Regions from separate parts of the Cryobacterium sp. 10C3 genome, predicted to be linked through region 1. Evidence: predicted binding sites of a transcription regulator. Region 1 holds the regulator's gene; the other holds the start of a gene.
What was found. The regulator LexA, encoded in region 1, represses DNA repair genes until DNA is damaged. The targets are predictions, from matches to a motif close to TCGAACANNTGTTCGA.
Positions count from the first base shown of each region.

Region 2: a site for LexA is predicted at 5,202-5,217, ahead of RGU41_RS18130 (HNH endonuclease signature motif containing protein). Genes of this name have one in related genera too.

Region 1 covers NZ_JAVIWF010000002.1:1,886,649-1,896,787, forward strand. The annotation lists partial or broken gene RGU41_RS09810 (DEAD/DEAH box helicase) at 1-389, opposite strand, end outside; gene RGU41_RS09815 (SseB family protein) at 441-1,271, opposite strand; gene priA (bifunctional 1-(5-phosphoribosyl)-5-((5-phosphoribosylamino)methylideneamino)imidazole-4-carboxamide isomerase/phosphoribosylanthranilate isomerase PriA) at 1,255-1,932, opposite strand; gene hisH (imidazole glycerol phosphate synthase subunit HisH) at 2,056-2,688, opposite strand; gene hisB (imidazoleglycerol-phosphate dehydratase HisB) at 2,685-3,323, opposite strand; gene RGU41_RS09835 (histidinol-phosphate transaminase) at 3,349-4,428, opposite strand; gene RGU41_RS09840 (LysM peptidoglycan-binding domain-containing protein) at 4,562-4,936, opposite strand; gene lexA (transcriptional repressor LexA) at 5,340-5,963, shown strand; gene metE (5-methyltetrahydropteroyltriglutamate--homocysteine S-methyltransferase) at 6,076-8,415, opposite strand; gene RGU41_RS09855 (methylenetetrahydrofolate reductase) at 8,589-9,185, opposite strand; partial or broken gene RGU41_RS09860 (methylenetetrahydrofolate reductase) at 9,287-9,577, opposite strand; gene hflX (GTPase HflX) at 9,783-10,139, opposite strand, start outside.
Region 2 covers NZ_JAVIWF010000002.1:3,600,312-3,610,450, forward strand. The annotation lists gene RGU41_RS18095 (cyclase family protein) at 1-637, shown strand, start outside; gene RGU41_RS18100 (helix-turn-helix transcriptional regulator) at 648-1,106, shown strand; gene RGU41_RS21095 (cupin domain-containing protein) at 1,031-1,195, shown strand; gene RGU41_RS18105 (carbonic anhydrase) at 1,263-1,841, opposite strand; gene deoC (deoxyribose-phosphate aldolase) at 2,153-2,848, opposite strand; gene RGU41_RS18115 (hypothetical protein) at 2,859-3,032, opposite strand; gene RGU41_RS18120 (hypothetical protein) at 3,084-3,329, shown strand; gene RGU41_RS18125 (cation transporter) at 3,326-3,679, shown strand; gene RGU41_RS18130 (HNH endonuclease signature motif containing protein) at 3,797-5,029, opposite strand; gene RGU41_RS18135 (DMT family transporter) at 5,406-6,479, shown strand; partial or broken gene RGU41_RS21100 (2-enoate reductase) at 6,789-7,118, shown strand; gene RGU41_RS18140 (FAD-dependent oxidoreductase) at 7,205-8,716, shown strand; gene RGU41_RS18145 (hypothetical protein) at 8,926-9,054, shown strand; gene RGU41_RS18150 (hypothetical protein) at 9,060-9,332, shown strand; gene RGU41_RS18155 (mannitol dehydrogenase family protein) at 9,341-10,139, shown strand, end outside.

The DNA.
Region 1 (10,139 bases):
ACGCCGACGGTCACCGTGACCGGAGGGAAGCCGAGCCGGGCCGCCGCCTGGGTGATGCCGACGAGCGGAGCGCGGAGGTTCCGTTCCACGTCGACGCCGAGCGCTTTGAGCGGGGAGATGTAGAGCACCCGGGTGCGCGGCAGCGGGGCGGCGACCGTCCCTGCGGCATCCGTGGCCGCGGAAGACTCAGGGGCCGGCGTCGCCAGCCGGTCGATGGCCCACAGGAAGGCCGCGAGGGTCTTGCCCGAGCCGGTCGGGGCCACGACGAGCGCGTGCGAGCCACGGGAGATGGCGTCCCAGGCGCCGAGCTGGGCCTCGGTCGGCGCGGCGAAGGCCTGGCCGAACCAGGCCCGGGTGGCGGGCGAGAATCTCTGCAGGACCTCGGTCATCTCTCCATCTTCCCGCCCACCCCTGACAATCGGCCCCAGCGACCGGCCCGGTCAGCGTGACGCGGCGAGCTGCACGCGCAGGGAATCGACCTGGGTGGCGATCGTGTCGCTCGCCGACCACCGCGCGGCGAGCCGGGCGAGCGTCGCGTCGAGTTCGGCGCGGGTCAGGCCGTCGACGAGCTCGAGGCGCACCACGAGCTCTGGCCCGGCGAGCCGGCCGAGCGGGTCGCCGGCGGAGAGCGCGACGCCGAGCACGCTCAGCTCGCTCGTGATCGACGCCGCGAAGGCGTCGGCGACGGCGCGGCTCGCGTAGCTCGGCGTCCAGGGCTGGCCTTGCGCGATCGCCCACAGGGCCGGCCTCCGCACGACATATTCGGTCGGCGCGGTCGGGTCGAGCACGACGAGGTCGGTGTTCTCCTGTGCCGCGGCGAGGGCGATCCGGATGCCGTCGGCCGGCACCGGCCGCGCCGCACTGTTCCACGCTGCCATGGCTTCGGCCGAGGTGAACACCGGGAGCACGTTCCGACCGTCCGGTCCGGCGACCGTGATGACCGAGAGTTCCTGGGTCTTGTCGACGAGGAGACCGGCGTCGGTGTGCCCGGAGTCGCCGAGCGCCGTCACGAGCGGGATCAGCAGCCGGGACGAGCGGATCGCGTCGACGACGGCCTCCTCCCCGGACTCCCTGTCGCGGTAGCGGGCGAGGGCGGCGAGGAGGTCGAGCGGGGCCGATCCGTCGTCGTCGGCGTGGTCGTTGGCTTCGAAGGCACGGCCGGCCCAGGGCTGCCCGGCGGAGTCGGCAGGGACGCCGGCGCGACCGGGGCCTCCCTGGCCTTCTGGGCCCCCGGGGAGGCCGGTCGATCCGAGATTAACGGCCGGCGACATCCAGGGCCTCACCGAGGGTGAAGGCGCCGGCGTAGAGCGCCTTGCCCACGATCGCGCCCTCGAGTCCGAGCGGGACCAGCTCGCGCAGGGCGACGAGGTCGGCCAGGCTCGAGATGCCGCCGGAGGCGACGACGGGACGGTCGGTGTGCGCGAGCACCTGCCGGAGCAGGTCGAGGTTCGGACCCTGCAGAGTACCGTCCTTGGTGACGTCGGTCACGACGTAACGGGAGCAGCCCGCTTCCTCGAGGCGGGCGAGCACCTCCCAGAGGTCGCCGCCTTCCTTCGTCCAACCGCGGGCGGCAAGGGTCGTGCCGCGCACGTCCAGGCCGACGGCGACCTGGTCACCGTGTTCGGCGATCACGCGGGCAGCCCAGTCCGGGTTCTCCAGGGCCGCCGTGCCGAGGTTGATCCGGCTGACGCCCGCGCCGAGCGCCGCCTGCAGGGAGGCGTCGTCGCGGATCCCGCCGGACAGTTCGATCTTGACTCCGGAGACCTCGCGGATGACCCGGCTGATCACGTCGGTGTTCGTGCCGCGCCCGAAGGCCGCGTCGAGATCGACGAGGTGGATCCACTCGGCGCCCTGCCTCGCCCAGTCGAGGGCGGCGTCGACGGGGTCGCCGTAGTTGGTCTCGGTCCCGGCCTCGCCCTGGGTGAGGCGCACGGCCTTGCCGTCTGCGACGTCGACAGCCGGGAGCAGGACGAGGCGGGGGTGGTTTCAGTCACGGTAGTCCTCAGATCAGGGATGGGTGCGGCCGGGCCGCCGAACAAAAGCGAGAGGGGACGGTCAGTCCCGCAGGGTACCGATCCAGTTCTTCAGCAGGCGGATGCCGGCCTCGCCCGATTTCTCCGGGTGGAACTGGGTCGCGGAGAGCGGTCCGTTCTCGACAGCGGCGAGGAACGGTCCGCCGTGTTCCGCCCAGGTGAGCCGGGGCCGCGGGAACGGCGGCGTGACCTCGAGCGTCCACTCCTGGGCGGCGAAGGAGTGCACGAAGTAGAACCGCTCGTCCTCGATGCCGGCGAAGAGGCGCGAGTCCGGGTCGGGGGTGACGGTGTTCCAGCCCATGTGCGGCAGGATCTTGGCGGGCAACTGGGCGACGGTGCCGGGCCATTCGCCGAGTCCCTCGGTGTCCGAGCCGCGTTCGACGCCGTGCTCGAACAGGACCTGCATGCCGACGCAGATGCCGAGCACCGGCCGTCCCCCGGCGATGCGGCGGTCGACGATCTCGTCGCCGCGCACGGCGGTGAGGGCGCTCATCACGGCGCTGAACGCTCCGACGCCGGGCACGACGAGGCCGGAAGCCTCGAGGGCGGTGCGGCGGTCGCTCGTCAGGGTCACGTCGGCGCCGGCGAGTTCGAGGGCTTTGACGGCCGAGTGCACGTTGCCGGTGCCGTAGTCGAAGACGACGACGCTCGTCACAGGGCGCCCTTGGTCGAGGGGATGCCGGAGACGAGCGGGTCGTAGGCCTTGGCCTGACGGAAGGCGCGGGCGAAGGCCTTGAATTCGGCCTCGGCGATGTGGTGCGGGTCACGGCCGCCGAGCACGGTGACGTGCACGGTGAGGGCCGCGTTGAATGCGATCGCCTCGAAGACGTGGCGCACCATCGAGCCGGTGAAGTGTCCGCCGATGAGGTGGAACTCGAAGCCGGCAGGCTCCCCGGTGTGCACGAGGTACGGGCGGCCGGAGATGTCGACGACAGCCTGGGCGAGGGCGTCGTCGAGGGGCACGAGCGCGTCGCCGTAGCGGGAGATGCCGGACTTGTCTCCGAGCGCCTGCCGGATGGCGAGTCCGAGCACGATGGCGACGTCTTCGACGGTGTGGTGCACGTCGATCTCGATGTCCCCCGACGCGCGCACGGTGAGGTCGGTCAGCGAGTGCTTGGCGAACGCGGTGAGCATGTGGTCGTAGAACGGCACCGAGGTGTGGATGTCGGAGACGCCGGTGCCGTCGAGGTTGATCGTCAGGTCGATGCTCGACTCGCTCGTCTCCCGCTGCAGGTGCGCGATGCGGGCCTGTGCGGTCGATGACTGTGCGGCCGGTGACTGTGAGCTCATGCGGCTAGTTTATTGGCCCGGGCGGTTACGCGTGGCCCAGTGCTTCGAGGGCGTCGAGGAATACGCTCGTCTCGCGCTCGGTGCCGGCCGTGACCCGCAGGTGGCCGGGGATCCCGACGTCGCGCACGAGGATGCCCTCGGCGAGCAGCGCCTCGAAGGTTCCGCGCGGGTCGGAGACCCCGCCGAACAGCACGAAATTGCTCCAGCTCCGCAAGGGGCGGTAGCCCAGCCGGTGCAGCTCGGTGACGAGGCGGTCGCGCTGGCCGCGGATGTCGTCGACCATGCGCAGCATCTCCGGCGTGTGCGCGAAAGCGGCGACGGCCGCGGCCTGGGTCAGCGCGGAGAGGTGGTACGGCAGGCGCACGAGCCGCAGCGCATCCGTCACGGCCGGGTCGGCGGCGAGGTAGCCCACCCGGGCCCCGGCGAATGCGAAGGCCTTGCTCATCGTGCGGGAGACCAGCAGGCGTTCCCTGCCGGGCAGCAGGGTGAGAGCGGATGCCGTTCCCACCGGAGCGAATTCGGCGTAGGCCTCGTCGACGACCACGATGCCGTCACAGGCGTCGTAGACGGCGGCGATCACGTCGAGAGAGAGCGGGGTGCCGGTCGGGTTGTTCGGGGAGCACAGGAAGACGAGGTCGGGATTGACCCGGTTGACCCAGTCGACGGCGCGTTCCGGGGTGAGTTCGAAGTCGGCGTCGCGGTCACCGGCGACCCAGCGGGTTCCGGTTCCCGAGGCGAGCAACGGGTACATCGAATAGGTGGGGGCGAAACCGAGGAGGGTGCGTCCCGGCCCGCCGAAGGCCTGCAGCACCTGCTGGAGAACCTCGTTGGAGCCGTTGGCCGCCCAGATGTTCTGACGGGTGAGACCGTGTCCGAGGTAGCGGGCCATCGCCTCGCGCAGTTCCGTGAATTCCCGGTCCGGGTACCGGTTGATCCCCCGGATAGCGGCGGCCAGTGCTGCGGCGATGTCGACGGCCACGTCCTCGGGGATGCCGTGGGTGTTCTCATTCACGTTGAGCGCGACCGGCACGTGCAGCTGCGGCGCCCCATAGGGAGTGAGCCCGCGAAGATTGTCGCGGAGAGGCAGGTCGTTGAGACTGGTCACTCCCCCCATGTTACCGATGGGCCTCAGCACCGGCGGGTCATATTGCCCGTGGTTCAGTATTTGGCTTGCTCAGTACTCCGGTGGTTCAGTATCCGGCTTGCTCACTGTCCGGCTTGCTCAGTATCCGGCTTGCTCAGTATTCGGCAGGGAGAGCCAAGCGCTGGCCCGGCTGCACGCTCTCGGAGGGCAGCTGGTTCAGGTTGACGATCTCGGCGATGACCTCGCGCGGATCGGCAGAAGGGGCGATGCGCTCGGCAAGCTGCCACAACGACTGGCCCGACTGGATCGTGACGTAGTCGAAGGTCGTCGCACTTCCACCCGCGTCGGCGCTCATGCCGCTGCCGCTCAAGGTGCTGCCGTCTGCGGCGGCGAGGCCGCCGTTGAGGGCGAGGGCAAGCGCGCCGACGACGAGGGGGACGCCGGCGATCGCGGTCAGCACGGCACGACCGCGCCGGGTGATGCGCAGCCGGGTGTGCGCCCCCGGGACCAGCTCGATTGTTGTGCTCATGTCTGCCTCCTGTGTATTCGTATCCGGCTCTCGGCCGGGAGAGCCGGATACGAAGCTATGTTCCGAATATATATTCGATTGTTCGAACAATCAAGACTTTCTCCGGTTATTATTGGGGTGAAGTACACGACACACTCGAATGAATGTCTGCACTTCGCCCCAGGCTGGTTACAGTTTCGATTGACTGGTGTGAACTCAACCAGCGACCACTGACATTCGGATACGGTCGCCTCACGGCATCCACCGGGGCGACCGCCCGCCACCGTCCACCGCCACCGACAGGAGCGACATCGTGACCCAGGACAGCGTGACCCCGGACAGCGTGACCCCGTTCGCCGGCAGTTCCCCCGAGCGCGGCGGAACACGTCGGAGGAAGAGCCTCAGCGACAAGCAGCGCGCGATCATGGACGTGATCCAGCGCTCTGTCGGCCAGCGCGGCTATCCGCCGAGCATGCGGGAGATCGGTGACGCCGTGGGCCTGTCGTCGCTGTCGAGCGTCACCCACCAGCTCAACCAGCTCCAGCTGAGCGGCTACCTGCGCAGGGACCCGAACCGGCCCCGGGCGCTCGAGGTCCTGATCGAGCTGCCGCAGTCGCCGGAGGACACCGCGGCCGGCGCCGCCGAGAACTTCCAGCAGGGTACCCCGGTGGGCGACGCGGCAATGGTGCCGCTCGTCGGGCGGATCGCGGCCGGTGTTCCGATCATGGCCGACCAGCAGGTCGACGAGATCTTCCCGCTCCCGCGCCAGCTCGTCGGCAAGGGCGAGCTGTTCATGCTCAAGGTCGTCGGCGAATCGATGATCGACGCCGCGATCATGGACGGCGACTGGGTCGTCGTCCGCCAGCAGAAGACCGCGGAGAACGGCGAGATCGTCGCCGCGATGCTCGATGGCGAGGCGACGGTGAAGGTCTTCCGGCAGCGTGACGGCCACACCTGGCTGCTGCCGAGGAACACCAACTTCGAGCCGATCCTCGGTGACCACGCCGAGATCCTCGGCAAGATCGTCGCCGTCCTGCGTTCCCTGTAGCTCCCTGTAGATCCCCCGTGCGCGCCAACTGCGCCGCTTCGCGCCAGGCAAGCCTGGCGCGAAGCGGCGCAAACGGCGCGTCGCGCGCGGCGGGTGTTCGCCGCGAGGAGGATCAGGCGAGGGCGGGCACGCCTGCGGCGAGGCGGGCGCGCACGATGCGGGTCGCCTCGATCATGTTTCCGAGAGACTCGACCGTCTCCGCGTAGCCGCGGGTCTTGAGCCCGCAATCCGGGTTCACCCAGACCTGACCGGCCGGGATGGCGGCGACGGCACGGTCGAGCAGCTCCGTCAGCTCGGCAACGCCCGGCACCCGCGGTGAGTGGATGTCGTAGACGCCCGGGCCGATGCCGTGGTCGAAGCCATTGGCCTGAATGTCCGTCACGACCTCCATCCGGGAGCGGGCCGCCTCGATGCTCGTCACGTCGGCGTCGAGAGCGCGGATCGCCTCGAGCACGACACCGAACTCGGAGTAGCAGAGGTGGGTGTGGATCTGGGTGGCGTCCCGCACCCCGGCGGTCGCGAGCCGGAACGAGCCGACGGACCAGTCGAGGTAGTCTGCGTGGCCGGCCTTCTTGAGCGGAAGCAGTTCGCGCAGGGCCGGCTCGTCGACCTGGATGATGCCGATTCCGGCGGCCTCGAGGTCGGCGATCTCGTCGCGGAGGGCGAGGGCGACCTGGCGCGCCGTCTCGCCGAGGGGCTCGTCGTCGCGCACGAAGGACCAGGCGAGGATGGTGACCGGGCCGGTCAGCATGCCCTTGACCGGCTTCGCCGTCAGCCCCTGCGTGTAGGTCGACCAGTCGACGGTGATCGGCTTCGGGCGGGAGACATCGCCCCACAGGATGGACGGGCGGGTGCAGCGGCTGCCGTAGGACTGGACCCAGCCGTTCTCGGTGACCGCGAAGCCGTCGAGGTTCTCGGCGAAGTACTGCACCATGTCGTTGCGCTCGGGTTCGCCGTGCACGAGCACGTCGAGGCCGATCTCCTCCTGCAGGGCGACGACCCTGGCGATCTCCGCGCGCATCAGGTCGCGGTATTCGGCGTCGCTGAGCACTCCGGTGAGGAAACGGGCGCGGGCACGGCGGATCTCCCCGGTCTGCGGGAAGGAGCCGATGGTCGTCGTCGGCAGGAAGGGCAGCGCGAGTGCGGCCTCCTGGGCGGCGAGCCTGTCGGCGTAAACCCCTCGGCTGTACGAGGCGTCGGTGAGCTCCGCGGCACGGGCCCTCACGGCACCGTCGCGGACGCCGGGGGCGGCGCTGCGGGAGGCGAGTGCGCCGGTCGCAGCGTCCAGTTCGGCGCTGATGGCCTCCCGTCCGTCGGCCAGGCCGCGGGCGAGGGTCACAACCTGGCCGACTTTCTCGTCGGCGAATGCGAGCCAGCTCACGAGTTCGGCGCCGAGCGCGGTCTCGTCCGCGACGGTGTGCGGGACGTGCTGGAGGCTCGTCGAGGTCGAGACGGCGATCCGCGGCGACAGTGCGCCGGCCCCGGTGACCTGAGCGAAGGCATCCGCCAGGTCACCGCGCCAGATGTTGTGCCCGTCGATGACACCGGCGACGAGGGTCTTCCCGTCCAGCCCTGGGGCGGTCTCGGGGAGCGTGCCGCGGACGAGATCAAGGCCGATGGCCTCGATCGGTGCGCCGGCGAGCACGGGCAGGGCGTCGTCGAGGCTGCCGTAGGGGGCAGCGACGAAGATCGCCGGACGCTGGGCGAGGTGCCCGAGGGTCCCGTACGCCCACTGCACGGCGCTGAGGGTCTCGGCGCGGGGCACGTGGATGCTCTCGCTGACGAGGCCGGGTTCGTCGAGCTGCACCCACTCGGCACCGGCGTCGGCGAGGCGCTGCAGCAGGGTCGCGTACACCGGAATGAGGTCATCGAGCCGGTCGAGGGGCTCGAAGCCCGCAGGGGCTTCGTCGCTCGGCTTGCTGAGCAGCAGGAACGTGACCGGGCCGACGATGACGGGCCGGGTCAGGAAGCCGGCGGCGCGTGCCTCCTCGAATTCGCGCACGATCCGGTCGCTCGAGAGGGAGAACTCCGTTTCCGGCCCGATCTCGGGCACGAGGTAGTGGTAGTTCGAGTCGAACCACTTGGTCATCTCGAGCGGGAGGCTGTCCCCCTCGCCGCGGGCGAGGGTGAAGTATCCGGCGAGGTCGATGTGCCCGTCGGCGTCGACGAGTCCGGCGAAGCGGGCGGGCACGGCGCCGACCGTGCAGAGCGCGTCGAGCATCTGGTCGTAGTAGGAGAACGACTCCGGGATGGCGGAGTCGGTGCGGCCGAGGCCGAGGGCGGCGAGGCGGTCGCGGGTGGCCTGACGGAGTCCGGCCGCGGCGGCCTCGAGTTCGACGGCGCTCGATGTGCCGGCCCAGAAGGATTCGACGGCCTTCTTGAGTTCTCGGCGCGGGCCGATGCGCGGATAGCCGAGGATCGTGCCTGCGGGGAACGGGGCAGTGCTGGTCATAACGTTTCCTTTGCGGTTGGGCGGTGCAGCGGATGCTGGCGGGTGGTGTGTGGGGCGGATGCCGCGGCGTGCAGGGTGCTTTCGGGCGCGACGGAAATCCGAGGCGCCCGTACGGCGTTCGGTGGAGCGGGAGCGGCGCTGGCGACCGGGGCGGGGCGGGGCGCCAGGCCGGGTTACACGATCGTGGGCAGTGCCGTCGGTGTCCGGACCGGAGCCGGCGCGCCGAGCAGGCCGCAGCCGTCGAGCACCTCCAGTACGGTCTCGTGCTGATTGAAGGCGTAGAGGTGCAGACCGGGCGCTCCCCCGGCGATCACCTGGCTGGCGAGGTCGACGGCGTGCTGGATGCCGATCTCACGCTGTCCTTCCTTGGTCGGTTCGATCTCGAGCCGGATGGACAGGTCTGCCGGCATCTGCTCACCGGAGAGTTCGATGATCCGCCGCAGCCTGGCCGGGCTGGTCACCGGCATGATGCCGGGCAGGATCGGGAAGAGCACTCCGGCTTCCCTGGCGCGCTGGACGAAGCTCAGGAAGTGGTCGGCGTGGAAGAAGAGCTGGGTGATGCCGAGGTTCGCGCCCGCGGCCTGCTTGGCGAGCAGGGTGTCGATATCCTGCGCCGAGGAACGTGACCGGGGGTGGCCGTTCGGGAACGCCGCAACGGCGATCCGCACCTTCTCGTGGCCGGGCTTGACGGCGCGTGCGGCGGGGATACCGGGGATGATCGTCTCGCGGTACGGGGACTTCTCGGCCTGAACCCGGTGGATGAGCTGCACGAGTTCGGCGGCGCTGCCGAAGTCGCCGAGGAACGCCTCGCCCTCCTTCGTGCCTGCCGGGGGTCGCCGCGGAGGGCGAGGAAGCTGCGCACTCCGGCGTCGAGGAATTCGCGGATCAGCCGGTTCGCCTCGTCGTGGGTGGAGCCGACGCAGGTGAGGTGGGCCATCGCTTCGACGTTCGTCGTGCGGAGGATGCGGCTGAGAACGTCGAGCGAGGAGCGGCGTGAGGATCCGTTGGCCCCGTAGGTGACCGAGAGGAAGTCGGGGCCCGCCGCTGCGAGATGGTCGATCGTCGTCGCGAGAGCGGATGCTGCGGCATCCGTCTTCGGCGGATACAGCTCGAACGAAAAGGGGATGCGCCGTGTGCGGGCGGAGTCCGTTGGAGTGGACATTCATTCCTCATTCGACAGTAGCCAGTGTGTGCACTGAATGGCCGGGCGGCCGCGGACCGCCAGAAAGCCCTGGCGGGTGTTCGCGGGCGGGTGCCGGGCTCGGCTGTCGCTCCATGCCGGCGGAAGAAATCCGTCGGCAACGATTGAAGAAAACTCTAGCAATCCCTTAATCGGATTGCACGAGTGTGACCGTTCGTTACCTGGTTCAGCTTGCGACGGCGGGCACGGCGGCCGCCGGTGCGACGGCGAACGGTGCGAACTGGGACTGGATCTCCGTCGTGACGAGGGCGCGCACCCGGGTGCCGGTTTCGGCGTAGTCCGTCGTGAGCACCGTGCCCTGGGCGTGCAGCATCGCGATCAGGTCGCCACGCTCGTAGGGAATGAGCAGGTCGAGTTCGATGGACGGGCGCGGAAGCAGTCCGGCGATCGCGGCGAGCACCTCGTCGACGCCCTCACCCGTGCGGGTGGAGACGAAGATGCCCTTCGGCCAGAGGCCGCGCAGCACGAGACGATCGTCGTCCGTGACGAGGTCGCTCTTGTTGAAGACGACGAGCTCAGGGAT
Region 2 (10,139 bases), 1.7 Mb from region 1:
CCCCGTCGGTGCGGGCACGCAGGTCTACCCGGGGGATCCGGTGCTCGAATTCTCCGTGCACAGCACCATCGAGCGAGACGGCTTCAATCTGCTCAACGTGTCCATGGGGTCCCAGACCGGCACCCACGTGGACGCCCCCTTCCACTTCAGCGAGACCGGCCTGAAGATCGACGAGATCCCGCTCGAGCGCTTCGTCGGACGCGGCGTCATCGTCGACGCCCGGGCCGCAGGGCCCCGCGGCCGCATCGGCTGGGAGTTCATCGAGCCGGTCGCCGACCAGGTGCGACCGGGCTCGATCATCCTCCTGCAAACCGGCTGGAGCGAGCACTACGGCACCGACCGGTATTTCGAGAACCCTTTTCTCGATGCGGATGCCTGCCGTCGCCTGATCGGGCTCGGCGTGCGAACGTTCGCGATCGACGCGATCAACATCGATGAAACCCCCGATGAGACCCATCCGGGTGAGGGATTCCCTGTGCATCACCTCATCGCAGACGTCGACGGCGTGATCGGGGAGAATCTGACGAATATCGCGGCAATCGACTTCCCTGCGCCGGTGATCTCGCTTCTTCCGATAGCTTTTGAAGCGGCAGATGGTGCTCCGGTGCGAGCGGTAGCGATTCGGCTCGAACCGTAGGGACGTTGAAATGGCACGTCAGATTCCGATTGGAGCGCGGCTCCGCGCAGCCCGGCAGGCCAAGAACCTGACCCTGGAGGCGGTCTCCACCGCGGCGGGAGTCACCTCGGGGTTTCTGAGCCGCATGGAACGCGACCAGGTGTCGCCCTCGGTTTCCTCCCTCGTCGCGATCTGCGATGTCGTCGGTCTCCGGGTGGGAGAACTCTTCGAGGCGCCGGCCACCCAGATCGTCCGTGCCGGTGAGGGGGCGCCGATCAACTTCGGGGGCCAGGGCGCCGAGGAGTTCCTGCTGACGCCGGGGGTGCAGACCCATATGCAGGTGATCCACTCCCGCATCCAGCCGGGGGTTCGGCGGGCCCGGACCTCTACGAACTGGAAAGCGAGGCGGAGTTCGTGCTCGTCCTGGCCGGTTCTCTCGAGCTGGTCATCGGCGAAGACGTCTTTCTCCTGGCCACGGGTGACGCGATGACATTCCGCGGCAGGGATCCGCATCGCTGGCGAAACCCCTCGCCGGCGGACGCCTGCGAAGTCATCTGGATGCTCGCCCCGGCGCCGTAGACGCACATCGCCGGCTCGCGTCCGCAGGCTTGCCCCGGCACCGCGCCTCAGCCGGGCAGGGGTTGCCTCAGCGCGCCGAGCCGGCTGCCGTGGCCGCAGGCACCTCGACGAGCCGGCCGGTCGTCACGTCGTAGATGTAGCCGTAGACCGGGATTCCCGCGGGAACGAGCGGATGCGCCTTGATGCGTCCGACGTCCTCCAGAACGCTCGACGCCTGGTCGGAGATCGTCAGCCAGTCGACGTACTTCGCCTCCGCCGAACCCGGGCCGGTGCCGACGTCGTAGAAGCCGGCCTCGCCGAGGGCGGCCGTCTCCAGGCTGTTGGCGAGCAGTCCACGGATGACTTCGTCGGTGAAGAATTCCATCCCGCAGTTGGTGTGGTGGATGACGAACCATTCCTTGGTGCCCAGGAGCTTGTAGGAGATGACGAGCGAGCGGATGGCGTCGTCGGAGGCACGCCCGCCGGCGTTGCGGATCACGTGCGCGTCGCCTTCGCTCAGACCCGCGTACTTGGCCGGATCGAGGCGCGCGTCCATGCAGGTGAGGATCGCGAAGCCCCTGGCCGGCGGCAGGGCGAGCTCTGACTTGTCGCCGAATGCTTCGGCGTATGCGCTGTTTGCGGACAGGACTTCTTCGAGAACGGTCATGGATGCGTCCTTCACGATGGGGGTAAGCCGCCTCGGCTGGCGGACTTTGTGAAAGCGTAGTCAGCGATGCCGGAGCGGAAAGCCTTTGTTGCGCATTGTTCCGGGGAAGTCGTCCACTTCGTTGTCGGGCGGTAGCTGACGTGCATATCGCAAGAACTCGCGCCTTGATCCTGGTCGCAGCTCACATATAAGTTCTCCGGCCATTTCAGCTGACCGGGAAGCTCGGAAGGCGTCGTCGGTTTGATTCCCGCTCCCGCCACACTGACCCGGACTCCGTCGGAAGTCCGAGTCATTCTTTGCCTGAGAGGGGGTCAGTAGGACCCGGCAGCTCCGGTCGGGATGGCGCCGGCGAGCAGCGCCGCGCTGCCGGAGACGCCGAGGCGGCTCGCGCCCGCTTCGATCATGGCGAGGGCGTCGTCGAAGCTGCGGACTCCGCCCGACGCCTTCACCTGGGCCCGGTCGCCCACTGTCTGCTTCATCAGGCGCACCGCATGCACAGTGGCCCCGCCGGCGGGGTGGAAGCCGGTGGAGGTCTTGACGAAGTCGGCGCCCGCGGCCACGGACGCTTCGCACACGGCGACGATCTCGGCGTCGGTCAGGGCCGCGGATTCGATGATGACCTTGAGCACCTTCGGTGCTGGGACACTGGCACGCACGGCGGCGATATCGGCCTGCACGTCGGCGAAACGGCCGGCCTTGGCCGCGCCGATGTCGATGACCATATCGATCTCGTCGGCGCCTTGCGCGATGGAGAGGGCGGCCTCGGCGGCCTTGATGGTGCTGTGGTGCTTGCCACTGGGGAAACCACAGACGACCGCGACCTTGAGGTCGGCCCCTTCCGGGATGGTGAGCGGCAGCATGGAGGGAGAGACACAGACAGAGTAGGTGCCGAGTTCTATGGCCTCGGCAACGAGGGCGGTGACGTCGGCGGTGGTGGCCTCCGGCTTGAGCAGGGTGTGGTCAATACAGCGGGCGATGCTGATGGTGTCGACGAGGGAGGTTGTCATGGGTGGGTCCTTAGCTGGTGACGAGTTCGGGGGAGATGTGCAGCGCGGTCGATGCGCTGAATTCCTCGATCGAGGCGACGCGACCGTCCAGGTCCAGTCGGCGAAACCAGGCATCACCCCGACCGGCTTCGATGGCGATGTGGGAGGTTCGGGAGATTCGGGAGCGGAGCGCTGTGCGCAGCACCGACCCTCTGAGCCTGTGATCTGCCCAGACATTCACTCTACGCTGGACGGCATGCGTTCAACCGGAGCCGTCGATACCGAGGTGGTTCTCCTCCGGCGCGGACGACGACTCGAATATGTCACCCTGGGCTGGAACGTCGTTGGGGTCGCCATCCTGGCCGTACTCGGCGTGACCGCATCGTCTGTCGCCCTGGTCGGATTCGGACTCGACAGCCTCATCGAGATCGGTGCCAGTACGGTCGTGCTCTGGGAACTGTCCGGCACGGGGAGACTCGTCAGCAGCGTGCGCTGCGGATGATCGGTGTCGCGTTCGTCGCGCTCGCCGCATACCTCTCCGTGCAATCGACCGTGGCCCTGGCGTCGAACCACCATGCGTCGCCGAGCGTCGCCGGAATCGTCTGGACGGGCATAACGGCCGCTGTCATGTTCGCACTGGCGTTCGGGAAGGCCCGGACCGGCCGCGCCCTCGGAAATCCCGTGCTCGTCACGGAAGGCCGAGTCACTCTGATCGACGGTGTGCTGGCCGTCGCCGTACTCGCGGGGTTGGTCCTCGACCTCGTCCTCGGCTGGTGGTGGGCCGATCCCCTCGCCGGCTATGTGATCGTCTACTACGCGGTCCGTGAAGCCATCCACATATTCCGGCCATGATCCCGTTCTTGTCGGTCGCCTGGTCACTCCCCGCATCGGCTGCTGTGGCTTTTGGGCCGTAGCGATAGCTGCGGCGGCCGGACAATGTAGCAGTCCGGTGAGGGGGACCCGCCGGTTCTAGAACGGTGTCGGGTCGTCGGGGTCGTCGGGTGTGGGGTCGAGGTTCCAGACGTCAACGATCGGGGCTGGCGGTTTCGGTGCGGGTTTCGGTTTCCGGGGTGGTCTCATGTCGGCGGAGGGTTCGACGATGTAGCTGTACCCGGCCGGGGAGGTCCATTCGATGCGGCCGTCGCCGAGGTGCCTCGGCGACCACCGGGTGTAGCTCTTCACCGCGTGGTGATACGGGCAGAGGTGGGCGAGGTTCATCGCGTCGGTCTCCCCGCCGTGCTGCCACTCCACACTGTGGTCGAGGTCTGATCGTTTGGCGGAGCGCCGGCAGCCCGGGAAGGTGCAGGTTTCATCCCGCACCTCCAGCCATTTCTTGAGCGCGGCGGGTGGTTTGTAGGTGTCGCGTCCCATGGAGAGCACGACGCCGGTTTCCGGGTGGGTGAGGAGCCGGGTGAAGCTCGGCGCCCCGGCCGCGAGACGCCTCGCGGTGTCGGGTTCGATGGGTCCGTACCCGGACAGATACCCGGGTTCCTCGCTCTTCCCGAGCAGGGTCAGCACGGGGACGGTCACGTTGACCTGCGCGGCCACCCCGGCACCGAGTCCGTCCGGGGTGACCCCGCCGATCAGGACGTCGGTGAGCACATCGGCCGCGATCTGGGTCAAGGTGCGGACCTCGTCCGGGCCCTGCAGGGTCAGGGCGAGGTCGAGGGTGCGGTGGTAGGCGGCCTGCACCTTCTCGGCATCCCCGGTCAGGTACAGCGACGCCATGCCGTCGTTGAGGGCCTGGAACACCACGTGCCGGTCCTCGACGCTTTTCTGGTGCCTCGCGGTGATGGTTTCCGGGTGGGTGCGTTCCCGCACCCTTCGGGCCCGGTCGGCGAGCTTCGCCACGGTCAGCACTTCCGCGTCGGGCACGAGGACCTCCTCGAACACGGCCCGGGCCCGGGCGGCCGCTTCCGGGTCATCATCGACCCGGATGCCCCAGGCCTGCTCCATGATCACCTGGGCGTGCCGGTAGCTGATCGCCCCGGAGGCCAGGGCCTCCCGGGTCACGGGGAGGTCTTCGGCGAGGGTGCGGCTGGCTTCGATCAGGGTCTCCGCCGTCCGGCGCGGGAGCCGCAGCAGAGCGCTGACCTCGCACGTGAACTCCTCTTTCGTGGCTTCTTCCGGAGACCACGGCGGGCGCAGGCCGCCCGCCCGCACTGCGGCGTCCGCCCGGGCCCGGCCGACATCGGCGAGCACCCGTTGGGCGGTGTAGACCGCGGCGGCCCGGCGAGCGGTGGCCTGATTGATTTCCCGGTCCGCGTCCCGGATCGCGTCATAGAAATCGGCGAGGGCGGCTCCACAAGGCTCAGATGCCGGGGGTTCAGGTACGAGTCGGGAGGGGTCCCGGGCGGGGGTTCCGCCGTGCTTTCCGAACGAATGGTTGAGGGTTCTTCAGCTGTCATACCGGTCACTCTACGGAGGACCACCGACATTCCACCGGCATCCGCACGCCCGCAAATCACCTGTGGATAACCCGGTCAGAAGCACTTTGTTGAGGAGTGGCCGTCTCGGAAACCGGTAGTCTCGCCGACGTCGCGAGTGTGGTCGCCCATGCGTCTGAGAGACTGTGCGGATGAATACTTCATCACCGGAGAACGGCTCGAGGGCGGGTGCCCTCGCCAACCGGGGAGTCCAGGCGGCGCTGGTGTCCGCGGTGCTGTTCGGTGCCGGGACACCGCTCGCCAAGATCCTCCTCGGCGAGGTCAGTCCGTGGATGCTGGCCGGCCTGCTGTACTGCGGCTCCGGGATCGGCCTCGGCCTGATCCGGGTCGTTCGCCGGTCGCCCCGGGTGCGGCTCAGCCGCGCCGAGTGGGTGCCGCTGACGGGTGCGATCCTGTTCGGCGGGATCTTCGGCCCTGTGCTCCTGATGCTCGGCCTCTCGAACATGCCGGCCTCGGGCGCATCGCTGCTGCTGAACGCCGAAGGCGTCTTCACCGCACTCCTGGCCTGGTTCGTCTTCAAAGAGAATTTCGACCGGCGCATCGCCCTCGGAATGCTCGCGATCGTTGCCGGGGCCGTCATCCTGAGCGCTCCCGGCGGGGCGAACTTCGGAAGCGCCTGGCCGTCCCTCGCCATCCTCGGCGCGTGCCTCTGCTGGGGCCTCGACAACAACCTCACCCGAAAGATCGCACTGACGGATGCGACGTGGCTCGCCGCCGTCAAGGGTTCCGTCGCCGGCCCGGTCAACCTGGCGCTCGCCTTCCTCCTCGGTGCGCACCTCCCGGCAGCTGGAAACATCGCTGCGGCCCTCGTCGTGGGGTTCTTCGCCTACGGCATCAGCCTGGTTCTCTTCATCGTCGCAATGCGCCATGTGGGTACGGCGCGGGCCGGGGCGTACTTCTCGATCGCGCCATTCTTCGGCGCGGTGCTGGCCATCATTCTCGGTGACGCCGTGACGTGGCCTCTCGTCATCGCCGGCTTCCTGATGGCTGTCGGGATCTGGCTTCACCTCACCGAGCGCCACGAGCACGAGCACACGCACGAACCGATCACGCACGACCACTGGCACACTCACGATGAGCATCACCAGCACGACCATGCCGAGCCGGTCTCGCCGGGAACCTGGCACAAGCACGAACACACGCACCAAGCCATCACCCACACGCACGAGCACTACCCGGACATGCACCACCGGCACGAGCACTGAGCCTGACAGATTCCGATTCGGCCGTTTCTGCGGTCCCCCTCGCCGCGCTGAGCGTACCGTGAGGAGGGAGGGACCGTCGCGGCTTCGCCGAAGAAGCTGCACCCTTGACAACGATGTTGGCGGATCCACTCAACCAAGGAGGATACCGCTACGTCAATCCTGACTGTCCCAACGATTAAGACTGCACCACCAGCATCCGCTGCACCCGCCTCTCCGGCGCCGCCCCGCGCATCCGTTCGATATCGCCGCCTGTTCGAACCGACGAACCTCGGGTCGATGGAGCTCAAGAACCGATTCGCGATGGCGCCGATGGGGCCCCTCGGTTTCTCCGATGCGGAGGGCGGCTGGAATTCGCGCGGCATCGAGTACTACGTCGCGCGAGCCCGCGGCGGCGTCGGGCTCATCATCACGGGAATCACGCCCGTCACCAACCCGGCGGAGAAGTTTCCGAACGGCAGCGTGCCGATGCCGATGCGGAATCCCGGTGCGTTCCTCCGCACCAGCCGTGAACTCGTCGAGCGGGTGCACGCCTACGACGCCAAAATCATGCTGCAACTCGGCGCCGGCTTCGGTCGGGTCATCATGACCGCCTTCCTCCAGGGCGGCGCGCAGCCGGTCGCGCCGTCGCCGATCAAGCATCGGTGGTCAGAGGCCATCTGCCGCGAGATGACGGTCGAGGAGATCCACGCGACGGTGCGGAGCATGGGCGATTCCGCGATTCCGCGGTGCTCGCCCAGCGCGCCGGGTTCGACGGCGTGCAGATCCATGCCGTGCACGAGGGGTACCTCCTCGACCAGTTCGCGACCTCCTTCTATAACCAGCGCACGGATGCGTACGGCGGAAGCCTCGACAACCGGTTGCGCTTCGCCCGCGAGATCGTCGACGAAATCAAGGAACGCTGCGGCGCCGACTACCCGGTCACGCTGCGATTCAGCCCCAAGTCGTTCGTGAAGGACTGGCGAGAGGGCGGCCTTCCCGGGGAGGACTTCGTCGAGAAGGGTCGCGACCTCCCGGAAGGTCTCGAGGCCGCGCGCCTCTTCGAGGAGTACGGATATGACGCCCTCGACATCGACGTGGGCACCTACGACTCCTGGTTCTGGAACCACCCGCCGATGTACCAGAAGAAGGGCCTCTACGTGCCCTTCGCCAAGGCGGTCAGCGATGCGGTCGGCATCACGGTCATCTGCGCCGGCCGGATGGACGACCCGGACGTCGCGCTCGCCGCGGTCGAGGACGGCGCGACGGACCTCGTCTCGCTCGGCCGCCCACTTCTGGCCGACGCCGACTACGTCAACAAGCTGCACAGCGGGCACCAGAACCTGATCCGCCCGTGCCTCTCCTGCCAGGAGGGGTGCATGGGCCGGATCGAAGCGTTCGCCGCCATCAACTGCGCGGTCAACCCCCAGTGCGGACGCGAAGCCGAATGGCGCCTGTACCCGGCGCTCCGGGCCAAGAACGTGATGATCGTCGGCGGCGGGGTCGCCGGCTGCGAGGCGGCCAGGGTGCTCGCGTTGCGCGGGCACGTGCCCGTCATCTATGAGGCCTCCGCTGCCCTCGGCGGAAACCTGATTCCGGGAGGTGTCCCCGATTTCAAGGAGGACGACCTCGCGCTGATCCGCTGGTACGAGGCCACGCTCGCCGAGCTCGGAGTCGAGGTGCACCTGAATGCGCCGGTCGACGAGACGATGATCGAGGCATCCGCCGCGGACGAGATCATCGTCGCCACCGGTTCGGTGCCACGGCTCTTCGCGCTGCCGGGCGGCGTGCCGGTGTTCTCGGCCGCCGACGTGCTCGAGGGCGTCTCGGACCCGGGCGCGACAACCGTGATCGTCGGAGGCGGCCTCGTCGGGTGCGAGCTCGCCCTGCACCTCGCCGACCACGGGGTGAACGTCACGATCGTCGAGCAGGCCGAGGACATCCTCGACGTGTCCGGGCCGCTGTGCGAGGCGAACCACATGATGCTGCACGAACTCATTCCGTTCAAGGGCATCGCGACGGTGACGTCGGCCACGGTGCTGCGTGCGACACCGCAGGGCGTCGTCGTGGTCGTCGGCGGCATCGAGCGGGAGATCGCGAGCGAATCGGTGATCCTCTCGGTCGGCTACGCCTCGAACAACACGCTGTACCGGAGCATTCTCGATTCCGGCAAGGAGATCCACCTCCTCGGCGATGCCCGCAGGGTGTCGAACATCATGTACGGGATCTGGGACGCCTTCGAAGTCGCCTCCGGCCTGTAGGCGGCGACCTTCGCGCACCGAGCGCGGGTGTTGCGCCGTTCCGCTGGTGGTGCGCCACCCGCGTTGCGGCGGAGCACCCGCGCTCGGTGCGTCCGGCACGCCCGCGGCACTGTCCTAGCCATTCCTGTGGAACACTAGTATGGTAGTAGTCAAAGCAACCAGGGACCATCCGTCTCGGGACGAGCTCCATCCCCAGGAAGGTGGCGACAATGACCGTCGCACACGCACCAGCACAACCCAAAGCACACGCCGGCACGTACAAGCTCGTCCCGGAGAATAAGGGCAAGACGCTCGAGCAGATCCAGGTCGAACTGACAACGGCGGGAGCCAAGAACTGATGCTGATGCTCACGACCGAAACCATGCAGAACCTCGCCGCGTTCGAATCGGCCGGTATCACCGTGCCGCACTTCGACCGCGCCGCGGTCACGCGAGCCACCACGGCGAACCCGGCCTGGATCCACTTCGGCGGCGGGAACCTGTTCCGCTGCCTGCACGCCTCGCTGCAGCAGCGACTGCTCAACGCCGGTGAGAGCGAGACCGGAATCGTCGTCGTCGACACCTACGACGACGAACTGATCGAGACGATCTACCAGGGTCGCGACAACCTCTCTTGACCGTCGTGATGAAGGCGAACGGGGACATCGAAAAGGAACTGATCGCGAGCATCACCGAGAGCCAGTACCTCGCGGAGTCGAACCCGGCCGGCACCGCGCGGGTCAGGGCGATCTTCGCGAACCCGAGCCTGCAGCTCGCCACGGTCACGATCACCGAGAAGGGCTACAACCTGAAGGGCCCGGACGGCGAACTTTCCGGGCTCGTGCTGGGGGACATCGAGGCGGGCCCGGACCACGCGCGGCACACCATGGCGCACCTGGCCTCGCTTCTCCTCGAGCGCTACCGGGCCGGCGCGACCCCGATCGCGATGGTCAGCACCGACAACTTCTCGCACAACGGCGAGAAGCTCCGCGACGCGATCCTCGTGGTCGCCCGGGCCTGGAAGGACAGGGGCTTCGTCGACGACGGGTACCTCGGCTACCTCACCGACCCGGCGAAGGTCGCATTCCCCTGGAGCATGATCGACCGGATCACGCCGGGCCCGTCGGCCTCCGTCGCCGGCGAGCTGCAGGCAGCGGGATTCGGCGACACCGAGATCCTGGTCACGCAGAAGCACACGACGACGGCGCCCTTCGTGAACACCGAGGAAGTCAACTACCTCGTCGTTGAGGACACCTTCCCGAACGGCCGTCCGCCGCTCGAGAAGGCCGGCGTGTACTTCACCGACCGCGACACCGTCAACAAGGTCGAACGCATGAAGGTGTGCACCTGCCTCAACCCGCTGCACACGGCCATGGCGATCTACGGATGCCTGCTGGGCTTCACGTCGATCGCCGACGAGACCGCAGACGCCGACATTTCGGCCC